2 regions of the Desulfofundulus luciae genome follow, and region 1 is predicted to be linked to the other one. Evidence: predicted binding sites of a transcription regulator. Region 1 holds the regulator's gene; the other holds the start of a gene.
The links. Region 1 encodes Rex, which represses fermentation and respiration genes when NADH is low (regulators of the CRP and FNR family bind a similar motif). Its sites were predicted from a motif close to ATTGTTAANNNNTTAACAAT; they were not measured.

Region 1 (6,341 bases):
TGAGGAACTGGAAAGCTTTCTTTTAGAGGCCCTTTCCGAGTTTCAGGTTTCCATTCCCGAACTGGGTACCATACGGGCCAGGCATATCCCATTTACTCTGCTCACCAGCAACAGCAGCCGGGAGTTCAGTGATGCCTTAAAAAGGCGCTGTTTGCACCTGTACATCCCCTATCCCACTGCCGAACAGGAGCGGGCCATTGTTGCTTTAAAAGTTCCCGGAATTGATGGACGGCTGGCCGCCCAAGTGGTTGATTTCGTTCACAATCTGCGTCGTTTACCCCTCAAAAAAAGCCCCAGCATAGCTGAAACCCTGGACTTTGCCCGCACCATGCTGCTGCTGGAGGCAAAGCAACTGGAGCTCCGGGTGGTGGCTGAGGCGCTTAATGTCTTGCTGAAATACCAGGAAGACGTGGAAAAAGTCATGACCAAACTGGGGGATTTGCTGCCGGAGGTCCGGGAGGAGGATGGTGCTCCTGCCGCCCAGGGTACCATTCCCCGTGCGGTGGCGGCAGGCGAAGAAACGGAAGAGGAGCCAGGGGGTGTGGACCTGTCCCGCTTCAACTTTTAGATGCGGGGAAATCTAATCGGCTACCACCCTGACCAGCACTTTGCGCTGCCGGGGTCCGTCGAATTCGCAAAAGAAAATCCCCTGCCAGGTACCCAGGACCAACTGGCCGCCGGTCACCAGCACGGTCAGGGATGAGCCCACGAGGCTGGCCTTGATATGGGCGTCGGCGTTTCCTTCAAGGTGCCGGTAGTTTCCCTCCTGCGGTACCAGTCTGTCCAGTCCGGACAGTATGTCATGGGCAACTGACGGGTCTGCGTGCTCGTTAATGGTAATACCGGCCGTAGTATGGGGTACAAAGAGGTGGCAGCATCCTTCGGTAATTTTTTCCGCCTGAACAATTTTCCTTACTTGAGAAGTAATATCCACAAGCTGGGAGCGGGCTGTGGTACTAACGGTTAGAGTATGGATCATCATCGTTCCCCTTTCAAGTAGAAATTAAAAGCAGAGCCAGCTCCACTGCTTCCCGGGCACTGGTAGCTGGGCGTATGCCACCGGGCAGGCCAGGGCGCTCCAATTTCCAGGTGCCCAGGCCAATTACCGGCTTGTTCATTTTTAGAGCCAGGCCAATTTCCGAGAGGGTGCCGTAACCTCCACCAATGGCAACGAGGGCATCGGCGGCACAGGCTATAATGGCGTTTCGCGCGTCTCCCAGTCCGGTAGGCAGGGCCACCGTTAAATAGGAATTGCCTTCCCCGCGGTGACGGCCCGGGAGAATGCCGACCACCATTCCTCCTGCCTGGCGGGCGCCCCGGGAAGCCGCTTCCATAACCCCGCCCCGGCCGCCGCAAATTAAAATAGCACCTCGCCGGGCGATTTCCCGGCCCACTTCCTCGGCCAGTTCCCGTTCCTGCTCTGTACATTCGGCTCCACCAATGACACCGATATACCAGGTCATTTTCTATCACCGGCCAAAGAATAGGCCGTGGTGCACGGCCTTTCAAGATGTTTTACAGGCGCTGGGCGGACTTGAAGCCCAAATTAAAGGTGAGTATTTCCAGTTTCACGGACAGGTCCACATTGCGGATCTCTATCCCTTCCGGCAGGTTCAAGGCCACCGGGGCAAAGTTTAAAATGGCCTCCAGGCCGTTTTTAACCATAAAGTCGGCCACATCCTGAGCCGCCCGGGGAGGTACGGCGATAATGCCGATGCGGGCTTTGTGTTCCTGAATTACCTCGGGCATTTTTTCCATGGGCAACACTTCAAGTTCGGCAATTTTCTTGCCTATTTTGGTCAGGTCGTTGTCAAAGACGCCCACAATTTTAAAACCCCGGCTGTTAAATCCCTTGTATGTGCATAATGCATATCCTAGATTGCCGGCACCTACCAGAATCAACGGCCAGTCCTGATCCAGCCCCAGAATCTTTTTTGTGTAGCGCATGAGATCTTTGACATTATAGCCAACTCCCCGGGTGCCAAATTCGCCAAAGTAGGCCAGATCCTTGCGCACCTGGGCCGGGCTTACTCCTACCCCTTCAGCGATTTCCCCGGAGGAGACAGTGGTTACTCCGTTGCGGTCGAGCCGTTCAAGATACCGGGAATATATCGATAGCCTGGTTACTGTGGCTTCGGGGACGCGCAGGGTCTTCATCAAATCGCCTCCTTATCTTAGATGTTATTCTATGCAAATAAGGGGCCTTATGCCGGCCCCGGTAGAAGACCGGTTTTTAAGTTATAACATTCACATGCTAGGTATTTTATATCATTTGTGTCCCTGTCTGTCAAATGACTTTTTCCCGGAAAGCAAAGAAAAGCCCCGAAAAGAAGTTTCTCCCCGGGGAATGGTTGCAAACATAGATTCGCCCTTTTCCTCCAACCCTGTGATCTTTATTTTTATTTTTCTATTTTACTGGCAGCGGCAAAGGCCTTCCGGGCTGCTTCCACCGTCCGCTGGATTTGTTCGTCGGTATGAGCCAGGCTGACAAAGGTTGCCTCGAATTGGGACGGAGCCAGGTAAATCCCCTGTTCCAGCATGGACTGGAAGAAAGCAGCAAAGCGGCGGATATCGGCCGTACAGGCAGTGGCATAATCCACTACCGGTGTTTCGGTAAAGAAAGTGCAGAGCATGGAACCAACCCGGTTAAAGGAAAGCACAAGGCCTGCTTCCTGGGCGGCTTCAGCCAATCCCCGGGCGAGAAGGGCGGACTTACGCTCCAGTTCTTCGTAAGTGCCGGGCCGTTTTAGTACCCTTAAAGTGGCCAGGCCCGCGGTTACAGCCAGGGGATTGCCCGAAAGGGTGCCTGCCTGGTAAACCGGACCTTCCGGCGACACCTGTTCCATGATGTGCCGCTTTCCACCATAGGCGCCCACGGGCAGGCCGCCGCCGATGATTTTGCCCAGGCAGGTCAGGTCGGGATCGATATTGTACAGCTCCTGGGCGCCGCCGTAAGAAAGCCTGAAGCCGGTGATCACTTCATCAAAGATCAATAATGCTCCGTAACGGCGGGTGATTTCCCTGAGGCCCTCCAAAAAGCCTTCCCTGGGCGGTACTACGCCCATGTTACCCGCTACCGGTTCCACAATTACGGCGGCAATATCCTCGCCTTCCCGGGCGAAGATTGCTTCTAAAGTATCCAGGTCGTTATATGGGGCCGCAATGGTGTCCGCCGCCGTGCTGGCCGGCACCCCGGGGCTGCTGGGCACCCCCAGGGTAAGGGCCCCGGAACCGGCTTTAATCAACAAAAAGTCGGCGTGGCCATGGTAACAGCCCTCAAACTTGACAATTTTATTGCGCTTCGTGTACGCCCGGGCCAGCCGCAGGGCGCTCATGGTTGCTTCGGTGCCCGAGTTTACCAGGCGCACCATTTCCACGGCCGGTAGTGCTTCTACAATGGCCCTGGCCAGCTCAATTTCCAGTTCGGTGGGAGCACCAAAACTGGTGCCGATTGCCAGGCATTCCTGCAGGGCCGCCGTTACTTCCGGGTGCCGGTGGCCCAGGATGAGCGGTCCCCAGGAGCCCACGTAGTCTATGTATTCATTGCCGTCCACATCATAAATCAGCGCTCCCTTTCCCCGGGCGATGAAAAGGGGTTGTCCCCCAACGGCTTTAAAGGCTCTTACGGGGCTGTTTACGCCGCCGGGCATGTAACGGCGGGCCTGGGCGAATAGTTCCTTAGACCTTTCGTAAGACAAGATACCACCTTCATTTCTCCACAAAGTATTTCATACTGCTCTTTTTTAATTCGGCTATACTAAATAACAGACGGTAGTTAGCAACCCCGCTGGCCCGGGAGAGCCGGGCGGCAATCTCCCGGCAATCCTGAGGCGTCTGTCCGTGGACCACGGTAAACAAGTTGTACGGCCAGTCGGGCAGCCGGGCGGGACGCTGGTAACAGTGGGAAACCTCATCAAAGGAGGCCATCAGCCGGCCCACTTCTTCCATGCGTTCCTCCGGGACTTGCCAGACCACCATGGCATTGGAGACATAACCCAGATCCTGATGGCGCACGGCCGCCCCAAAACGCCGGATCACCCCCCGGTCGACAAAATCCCGGACCTTGGCCAAAAGCTCTTCCTCACCAATACCCAGTTTTTCCGCCAGGGCCAAAAAGGGACGGCTGACCAGGGGAAGACCTTCCTGCAGGGCGCGGATAATTTCTTTGTCAAGCTGGCTAAGCATTCTCATCCTCCCCCAGGTCAAAGTTCACCCTGATTTTAAAAATTCTTAAGGCCGGGAGATGGAGCATATCTGCTATGCCGGTGCATCTTTTGATTTCCTCTAAAGTGTTTTCCAGCTTGACCTGGGATTCTACCAGCAGCGTAAACCACATGTTATACGGGTGATCTCGCAAATAATTATGGGTTACCCCCGGAAAGCTGTTGATTACGGCTGCCACTTCCTCAATTCTCTCCGCCGGTACTTTCATAGCACATAAGGTGCCGCTGTAACCTACCCGGCGGGAGTCAAAGATGGCCCCCAGCCGCCGGATAACCCCCTTTTCAATGAGACGTTTTAGCCGGGCCAGGATATCCTCTTCAGTGGTGCCCAGGGTTTCGGCGAGTTTCCGGTAGGGTTCCGGTTCGATGGGTAGATGGCTTTGGATGATATTCAACAGTTGTCTATCCAGACTATCCAGGGTCATGAACTATTCCCCCGTTGGTTTTCTACCTTTCCGGTACAGGCACCAGGGGTCTTCGGCCATATAATCTCCATGGTAGAAGTAGGCCCGGGCCCGGCAACCACCGCAAATATTCCGGTAGTGGCAGTTGCCGCAACCGCCGCCGTACTCGCCGGTACGCAGCCGTTTGAATACCGGGTTGTTCTGCCAGATAAGGCTAAAGGGTGTTTCCCGCACATTGCCCACGGGCATGTTTAAATAGGCACAGGGCTGGACGTCCCCCTTCGGGCTGATGATGCAGTAGCCCGTACCAGCCAGGCACCCCTTTTGAAAGCGCAGTTTTAAGCCCATTTGGGCGGCAATGCGCATAAACTGGGGGGCACAGGTGGGCTTTACTTCAATGGGCACGTCCCTTTGTTTTTTCATTAACCGGTGAAGTAGGCGCTCGTACTGTTCGGCTCTTAGGGATTCCTCTTCCATATTTACGGCCCTCCCGGTGGGTACAAGGAAGAACACGTGGTGGGCCATAGCTCCCATGCGCACGGCCAGGTCGGTTAACGCCTCTACCTGTTCATAGTTCCATTCTACTACCGTGGTATGAACTTGAAAGGGCAAGCCGGCTTTCCGGCAGGCTTCCATGCCCTCCACGGCGGCCTGCCAGGCTCCCGGGACACCGCGGAAACGGTCGTGCTGTTCCGGTTCGGTGCTGTCCAGGCTGATCCCCATGGCCAGCGCCCCGGCTTTCTTTAATTTTTCGGCTACACTGCCGGTAATTAAAGTGCCATTGGTACCAAAAGCCGGGCGCAGGCCTTTCCGGGCCGCATACCCCACCAGCTCATATATATCGGGCCGTAGAAGGGGTTCACCTCCGCTGAAGATCATAATTTTAAAACGGGCCCGGGCAATTTCATCAATTAGATTAGCAGCTTCGGAAGTGTTTAATTCTTCTTCCATCCTGGCGCCGGCGTCCCGGTAGCAGTGCCGGCAGGTCAAATTACAGGCGTTGGTAGTATTCCAGGAAACCAGCACGGCTTAACATCCTCTCTAAAGAACTAACCTTCTCGTAACCAGCGGGCCACGTCCTTGGCGTGGTAAGTGATGATAATGTCGGCCCCGGCCCGTTTCATTCCGGTGAGGGTTTCCAGGACAACCCGGCGCTCGTCAATCCAGCCCCGCAGGGCCGCAGCCTTAACCATGGCATATTCCCCGCTGACGTTATAAACTGCTACGGGGTAGTTAAAAGCATCCCGGGCCTGCCGGACAATATCCAGGTAGGCCAGGGCAGGCTTGACCATGATAATGTCGGCCCCTTCTTCAATATCCAGGGCTATCTCCCGCAGGGCCTCCCGGGCATTGGGGGGGTCCATCTGGTAGGAGCGGCGGTCCCCGAACTGGGGTGCCGAGCCCACTGCTTCCCGGAAGGGGCCATAATAGGCCGACGCATACTTGGCTGCATAGGACATGATGGATACATCCTGATAACCGGCTTCGTCCAGGGCACGGCGGATGGCGGCCACCCGGCCGTCCATCATGTCGGAAGGAGCTACCATGTCGGCTCCGGCCCGGGCGTGGGAAAGGGCCGTACAGGCCAGGAGCTCAAGGGTCGGGTCGTTGAGAATGCGTCCCTGTTCTACCACTCCACAGTGGCCGTGGCTGGTGTATTCACAGAGGCAGACGTCGGTAATGACCACCAGTTCGGGGAACTCCTTTTTAATTG
Region 2 (6,341 bases), on a different contig from region 1:
CAGAGAAATTTTCTCCCGGGTTATGATCCCACAAGCTTAAGGGAAAACAAAAAGCCCGCAAGTTTTTCGGGCCGCTGGAAATCTCCTGCATTTCAAGCTCTCCGGCTGATCCCGGTGAAGAATTCCGGGACGAACCCTGTCAAGAGAGTCCGCCAGGCTAAGATATATATCTTGACCAAAAATCTCCCAAATGTTAAATTCATACCGGTAGCCATACCAGCAAAAGGAGAGGACGGAAATGTCTGAAGATATTAGGGAATATCTTGAGCCAGTTTTTATTAGAGCCAGGAACCTGCCTGAAGCCTGGTACCTGCTTTTAAAAAAGCTGTTTGAAATTGACGCCTATACATATTTCCCCGAGTGGGGCGGCGGCGCGGACGAGCACGGCCGGTGCGACAACAGCCGGCGGGAGTTTGATTTCGCAGTCTGCCAGATCACCCACCCCTGGGAGCGACCGCTCTGCGATATCCTGCCGCCCGGACTGGGTATTCCGGCTCCCCCTACCACGATGGACAAGATCGAGGAGTACTTTGCCACCTATATCCTGAACCCGTACAAAGCGGAAAACGAGTCGTACACTTACGGCGAACGCATCTGCGAGCAGGTGGACGACCTGATTCGCTACTACCGCACCTATGGATTTGACCACGTGAAGGGGTGCATAGAAATCGCTTCTCCGTCCGATCTGGCCAGAGGTAAATCCCTGCCCTGCCTCAGGCTGATTGACACCAAAATCCGCATGGATAGAAAGGCCGGCGTTTACCGGATGCACTTTTACGTCTACTTCCGGGCCTGGGATTTGTGGGGCGGGTTCCCGGTTAACATGGGCGGCCTGCAGTTGTTCAAAGAATGGTTGGTTGAGCAGATAGGCCCCCACCCCAAAACGGGTATCCCCCTGGAAGACGGGGAAATGATCGTCATGTCCAAGAGCCTCAATGTGCGCGGCCACATGGAACCCTACGCCCGTGCCAGGGTCGGCCTTTAAAACAAAAAATCAGCAGGTGGGTATACCCCTCGCTCATTGCCCTGCCGACTTTTTAGATTTATCCCTGGACTGCCTCGCGGGCCACTCCGATCACCCGCGAAGGAAATAACCGAAAGGGGAATAATCCATGTCCGAGCAACTGCTGAAAGAAATACTCGGTGAATTAAAGGCCTTGAATCAACGCGCCGGTAATATGGAGCAACGTATCGGCAACGTGGAGCAACGCATCGGCGGCCTGGAGCAGGGCCAGCAGGAACTCGTCAAGCGTGTCGGCGGCCTGGAGCAGGGCCAGCAGGAACTCGCCAAGCGTGTCGGCGGCCTGGAGCAGGGCCAGCAGGAACTCGCCGGGCGCATGGAACGGATGGAAACCCGCATCGAAAACGAAATCATCGACAAGATCCGCGCCCTCTTCGATGCCCGCGCGGTTCACATGGACTACTTCGTCAGCATCAGGAACTCCTTGGCCAAAATCGAGGACAGGGTTGAGTACATTGCACGCAGGCAAATAGAAACTTCTGTCAAGTTGGAAGAGCACGACCGGGAAATCAGGCTCCTGCGCCTGGAAATATCCGGTCAGTGATCCTTTGTTTATTGCGGGACTTAGATGATAAATAAAAAGACCGCCTCACAGTTTAACCTGAAGGCGGTCTTTTTGCTGGCGTCCCAGGAGGGATTCGAACCCCCGACCCACGGATTAGAAGTCCGTTGCTCTATCCAGCTGAGCTACTGGGACATAATAGGGGGCAGGTTACCTGCAGCCCCTATTGATTCTCAGTGCTTATATTATACAATACGAAGTGTTATACAGCAACAGCCTGTGACAAGCTTTTTACATCTCCTGTACCTGTGGCTGGATCATGGGATCGATACCTGCCTTTTGCATCAGGCGGCAAAATAGGCAGGTGCCGGCCGTGGTCGGCTGGCCGCACAGGGAACAGTCTTTTAATTCCACTGGTACATCATCGGTAAAATTCCTGCGCCCCCTGTCCCAGAAACCGAAGAGAAACCTTTGCCTGGTACCGGGCATTTTTTCTTCCAGAGAATTAATTAATTCCTTATAAGCTAGAGAGGTTGCTCCCCTGGCCAGGGGACAGTCATCTGCCAGATATTCAATACCTCTTAACTGGCAGTACATTTCCGTCTCCAGCTCTCCCAGCCGGACCAGCGGTTTGATGCGGGCGGGAAGACGGGGATGGGTAGATGGCAGGTGGGGATACTGGCGCGCCAGATAACCTTCCTGCCAGCCAAATAAATTGCCAAGCAAAGCCGCCGTTTCGTCGTCCAGATTGTGCCCCGTGGCCACCACCTGGTAACCCTTTTGCTGTACCACCAAGTTCATCAGGTACCTTTTAACTGTGCCGCAGACGGAACAGCTCACCCGGCGGGTACGCCGGACAATTTCCTGCATATTGCTGCCGTATGTGTCCACAAGGGAAAGCACGTACAACCTGGCCCTCCGGCCGGCGGCAAACCTTTCACAAATTAACCGGGAACCTTTGGAATATTCTCCTATGCCCAGGTCTACGTGCAACCCGTCCGCCCTGTACCCCAGGGACAAAAGGGCATCCCACAGGGCCATGCTGTCCTTCCCGCCTGAAACGGCAACCAGCACCTGTTGCCCCTCGGCAAGCATTTTATATTTTTTGATGGCCCTGGTTACCTGCCTTAAAAAATACTCGATAAAATGTTCTTTACAGAAAGCTGCATTGGTCGACTTAAGATTGATTACCGGCTCCCCTTTGCATTTCACACAGCGCCGCATTGTCAACCACCCTCTTTCCTCTGGCAAAAGTGAAAGGGGAGGGAATGGGCATAGTCGGAAAGGTATTCTGCCGGGCATAACAAAAAAACATATGATCAAAAACTGGAGCGGGTGATGGGAATCGAACCCACGTACCCGGCTTGGAAGGCCGGTGCTCTACCATTGAGCTACACCCGCTCGAAAAAAATTTTTAAGTTGTCGGCAGCAAGTATATTATAACTAAAACACCGCCGAAAGTCAAAGTAAATTTATCATTGTGCATTAACGAAGCCCCTTAGAAAATAACGGATGCCAGCCGGCTGATACCAGTGCACAACCCATAGGACAACCCCGCCAGAGCGGCAGTCACCGGCAGCGTCACCACCCAGGCCAGGACGATCTTTTGTGCCGTTCCCCACTTGACCGTGGAAAAACGCCTGGCCGTACCGACACCGATGACCGAAGAAGAAATCACGTGGGTCGTGCTCACGGGGAGTTTTAATAACGTGGCTCCCAGGATCACCAGGGCCGAACTCAAGTCGGCGGAAAACCCGCTGCCGGGCTCCAGCTTGATGATGCGCGTGCCGACGGTTTTGATGATCCTCCAGCCGCCCACCGAGGTACCCAGCGCCATGGCCAGGGCGGCGGATAGCTTGACCCAAAAAGGAACGTGAAGTGAGCTTTGAAAACCGCCGGCTACCAGGGCAAAGGTAATGATGCCCATGGTTTTCTGGGCATCGTTGGTGCCGTGGGAAAAGGCCTGGAATGCAGCGGTAAAGACCTGGAGCATGCGGAATCGCCGGTTAATCCGGTGGGGAACGGCGTAACGGAAAACTACTTTGATTAAGGTCATAATGGCAAAACCCATGCCTACAGCTACAAGCGGGGAAAAAATCAGGGCTTCCAGGATATTAATGAAACCGTGAAAATTAACCGCTGTGAAACCGGCGGCGGCGATCACTGCGCCGGTTAAGGAACCAATCAGGGCGTGGGAGGAACTGCTGGGCAGACCGTAGTACCAGGTGATCAGGTTCCAGGCACTGGCCGCCAGAAGAGCCGCCAGCACAATAACCAGACCGTTGCTCAGACTTAAGGGATCGGCAATTTTGCCGCCGATGGTCTTGGCCACGCCCGTGAAGGTCATGGCCCCCACAAAGTTCATCGCCGAAGCCAGGATGATGGCCGTGCGGGGCCTCAGAGCCTTGGTGGAAATGGAAGTAGCGATGGCGTTGGCCGTATCATGAAAACCGTTGATAAAGTCAAAGGTCAGTGCCAGGACGATTACCACGAAGATCAGCAAGAGGTGAGGGTCAGGCACCCGGCTTTCTCCTTTCTTTAACAAGTTTGGACAGGCTTTTCCCTCTGTATATTAACACCGATCTAGCAGATTGTTAATAATGCAATAATAAAATTTTTGTCCCTACATACCGATCCCTCTGGACTTTTGACCGTCATAACGTTTAAAATGGTTCAGGAGATCAAACAACGGACAGTAATTGGGGGCAATTTTCCTATGATTCTAAAACGCAAGCCCGATGTCTTTTTTGAACACTTTATCCTGATTGCGAAAAACCTCAGGGAGGCCGCCAGGCTTTTCCGGGAAAACGTCGAGCTTCTGGAGGACACCGAAACCTACGCGGAAAACATTAAGCTCCTGGAAGACCGGGGTGACGAGTATACCCATACCATTTTTAAAGCGTTAAACCAGACTTTCATTACCCCGCTGGAACGGGAAGACATCATGTTGCTGACGGTAAAGCTGGACGACGTGCTGGACGGCATGGAAGCCTGCTCGGACCTGCTGGACATATACCGCATTAAAGAACCGGACCCGTACATGCGCCTTTTCGCCCGGATAGTGGAGAACTGCACGGATGAGATTGTTGAGGCCGTGCAACTGCTGGCTGCCAAAAAATTGCCCGATATCCACCGCCACACCTTCCGGATCAACGACCTGGAAAAAGAGGCGGACCAGCTCTACCGGGAAAGTTTGCAGGTCCTCTTTGACGAAAATAGCGATCTGAAAAAGATCATCCAGTTCAAGGAAATTTACGAAAAGATGGAATCTATTCTGGACTGTTGTGAAGACGTGGCTAACGCTCTGGAAGGCATCATCATGCGCAGCTAGAACCGGCAGAAAACCCCCTGGCGGTCGAACCGCCGGGGGCATGTTTATGACCCTCTTCTTTACGGGCAAAAACTCGGCTTAATTTCCCGCCCATCAATTACCAGGAGGCCGCACCCAGGGTCGTGTCCCTCCCGGGGGGCGTAAACGCTGCCCGGGTTGAAAAACAAAATGCCCTCGTGCATCTGGCAGTAACGGACGTGGGTGTGCCCAAAAACCACCACGTCCACCTGCAGTTCCAGGGCCCGGTAGAGGAGCTTCTGCAGGGAAAAATGCACGTGGTACAGATGGCCGTGGGTGAGAAATACCTTTTTCCCCGCCAGTTCCAGCACCTCTTCCCCCGGACCGCCCGTTTGAAAATCGCAATTGCCGGCCACGGCATGTACGGTCACTTCCAGCGTCTCCGCCAGCAGCCGGCCATCATGGTAATAATCCCCGGCATGGAGCACTAAATCCAGCGGTTCTAACTGATTTAATAGTTTTATGGCCCGGTCCACCTTCCCGTGGGTATCACTGACTACACCTATGCGCATTGAATAACACCTGCTTTCCGCTTAACGTGCGTCCAGTTCCCGGCGCAGGCCAGCCAGAATTTCCCGCATGAGGGCCAGGGCGCGGCCACGATGGCTGATCCGGTTTTTTACCGCCGGGTCCAGCTCGGCAAAGGTTTTCCCGCAGGCGGGTACATAAAAGAGAGGATCATAACCAAAACCCCCTTCACCCCGGGGTCTATCTGCAATCACTCCCTCACAGGTTCCTTCCGCGGTAAAGACCCGCCCGGCGGGGGTGGCCACGGCCACCACACAACGAAAGCGGGCGGTACGCTTTTCGGGGGGAACACCGGCTAAAAGCCTTAAGAGCTTTTCATTGTTGGCCCGGTCGTCATGCCCCTCACCGGCAAAGCGGGCCGAGTGCACCCCCGGGGCGCCGCCGAGATAATCCACTTCCAGGCCCGAATCGTCGGCCAGGGCCAACTGGCCGGTATAGCGGGCCACCGCGGTGGCCTTTTTTACCGCATTATCTTTAAATGTAGCACCGTCCTCAATTATTTCCGGCACACCGGGATATTGATCCAGGGAAACCACCTCGTAACCCAGCGGAGAGAGCAGATGGCTCAGTTCCCTTACCTTACCCCGATTGCGTGTGGCCAGTACCAGTTTCATCACTCACTTCCCCTTTGGGTCCAATTTGGCTGACCAGGGCGGGCCCCAGGACTTCCTTCTGGTAGTCCACCAGCAGCCGGATACCTTCCGCCGCCAGGTCCAGCATCCGGTTCAATTCCTCCCGGGTAAAGGAGGCTTCCTCCCCGGTACCCTGGACCTCCACCAGGCGGCCTTCGCCGGTCATCACCACATTCATGTCCACTTCGGCGGCCGAGTCCTCGGCAAAGCACAGGTCCAGAACAAGTTCTCCGTTTACCCGGCCCACACTGGTAGCGGCCACAAAATCTTTCACGGGCAAATAAGGGATCAACCCCTCGCCCACCAGGT

Region 2: the regulator Rex is predicted to act here: its motif matches at 4,114-4,133, upstream of J2Z49_RS02805 (DUF47 domain-containing protein).

Annotation. Positions count from the first base shown of each region.
Region 1 covers NZ_JAUSUX010000035.1:3,264-9,604, forward strand. Annotated here, with positions in the region: gene J2Z49_RS13645 (AAA family ATPase) at 1-568, shown strand, start outside; gene J2Z49_RS13650 (secondary thiamine-phosphate synthase enzyme YjbQ) at 581-979, opposite strand; gene J2Z49_RS13655 (TIGR00725 family protein) at 993-1,463, opposite strand; gene J2Z49_RS13660 (redox-sensing transcriptional repressor Rex) at 1,516-2,157, opposite strand; gene hemL (glutamate-1-semialdehyde 2,1-aminomutase) at 2,400-3,698, opposite strand; gene ahbB (siroheme decarboxylase subunit beta) at 3,709-4,185, opposite strand; gene ahbA (siroheme decarboxylase subunit alpha) at 4,178-4,648, opposite strand; gene nirJ2 (putative heme d1 biosynthesis radical SAM protein NirJ2) at 4,652-5,653, opposite strand; gene hemB (porphobilinogen synthase) at 5,677-6,341, opposite strand, start outside.
Region 2 covers NZ_JAUSUX010000003.1:78,820-85,160, reverse strand. Annotated here, with positions in the region: gene J2Z49_RS02835 (thymidylate synthase family protein) at 239-985, shown strand; gene J2Z49_RS02830 (hypothetical protein) at 1,113-1,565, shown strand; tRNA gene J2Z49_RS02825 (tRNA-Arg) at 1,642-1,718, opposite strand; gene J2Z49_RS02820 (ATP-binding protein) at 1,815-2,747, opposite strand; tRNA gene J2Z49_RS02815 (tRNA-Gly) at 2,851-2,924, opposite strand; gene J2Z49_RS02810 (inorganic phosphate transporter) at 3,022-4,044, opposite strand; gene J2Z49_RS02805 (DUF47 domain-containing protein) at 4,240-4,854, shown strand; gene J2Z49_RS02800 (metallophosphoesterase) at 4,914-5,384, opposite strand; gene J2Z49_RS02795 (XTP/dITP diphosphatase) at 5,406-6,014, opposite strand; gene rph (ribonuclease PH) at 5,980-6,341, opposite strand, start outside.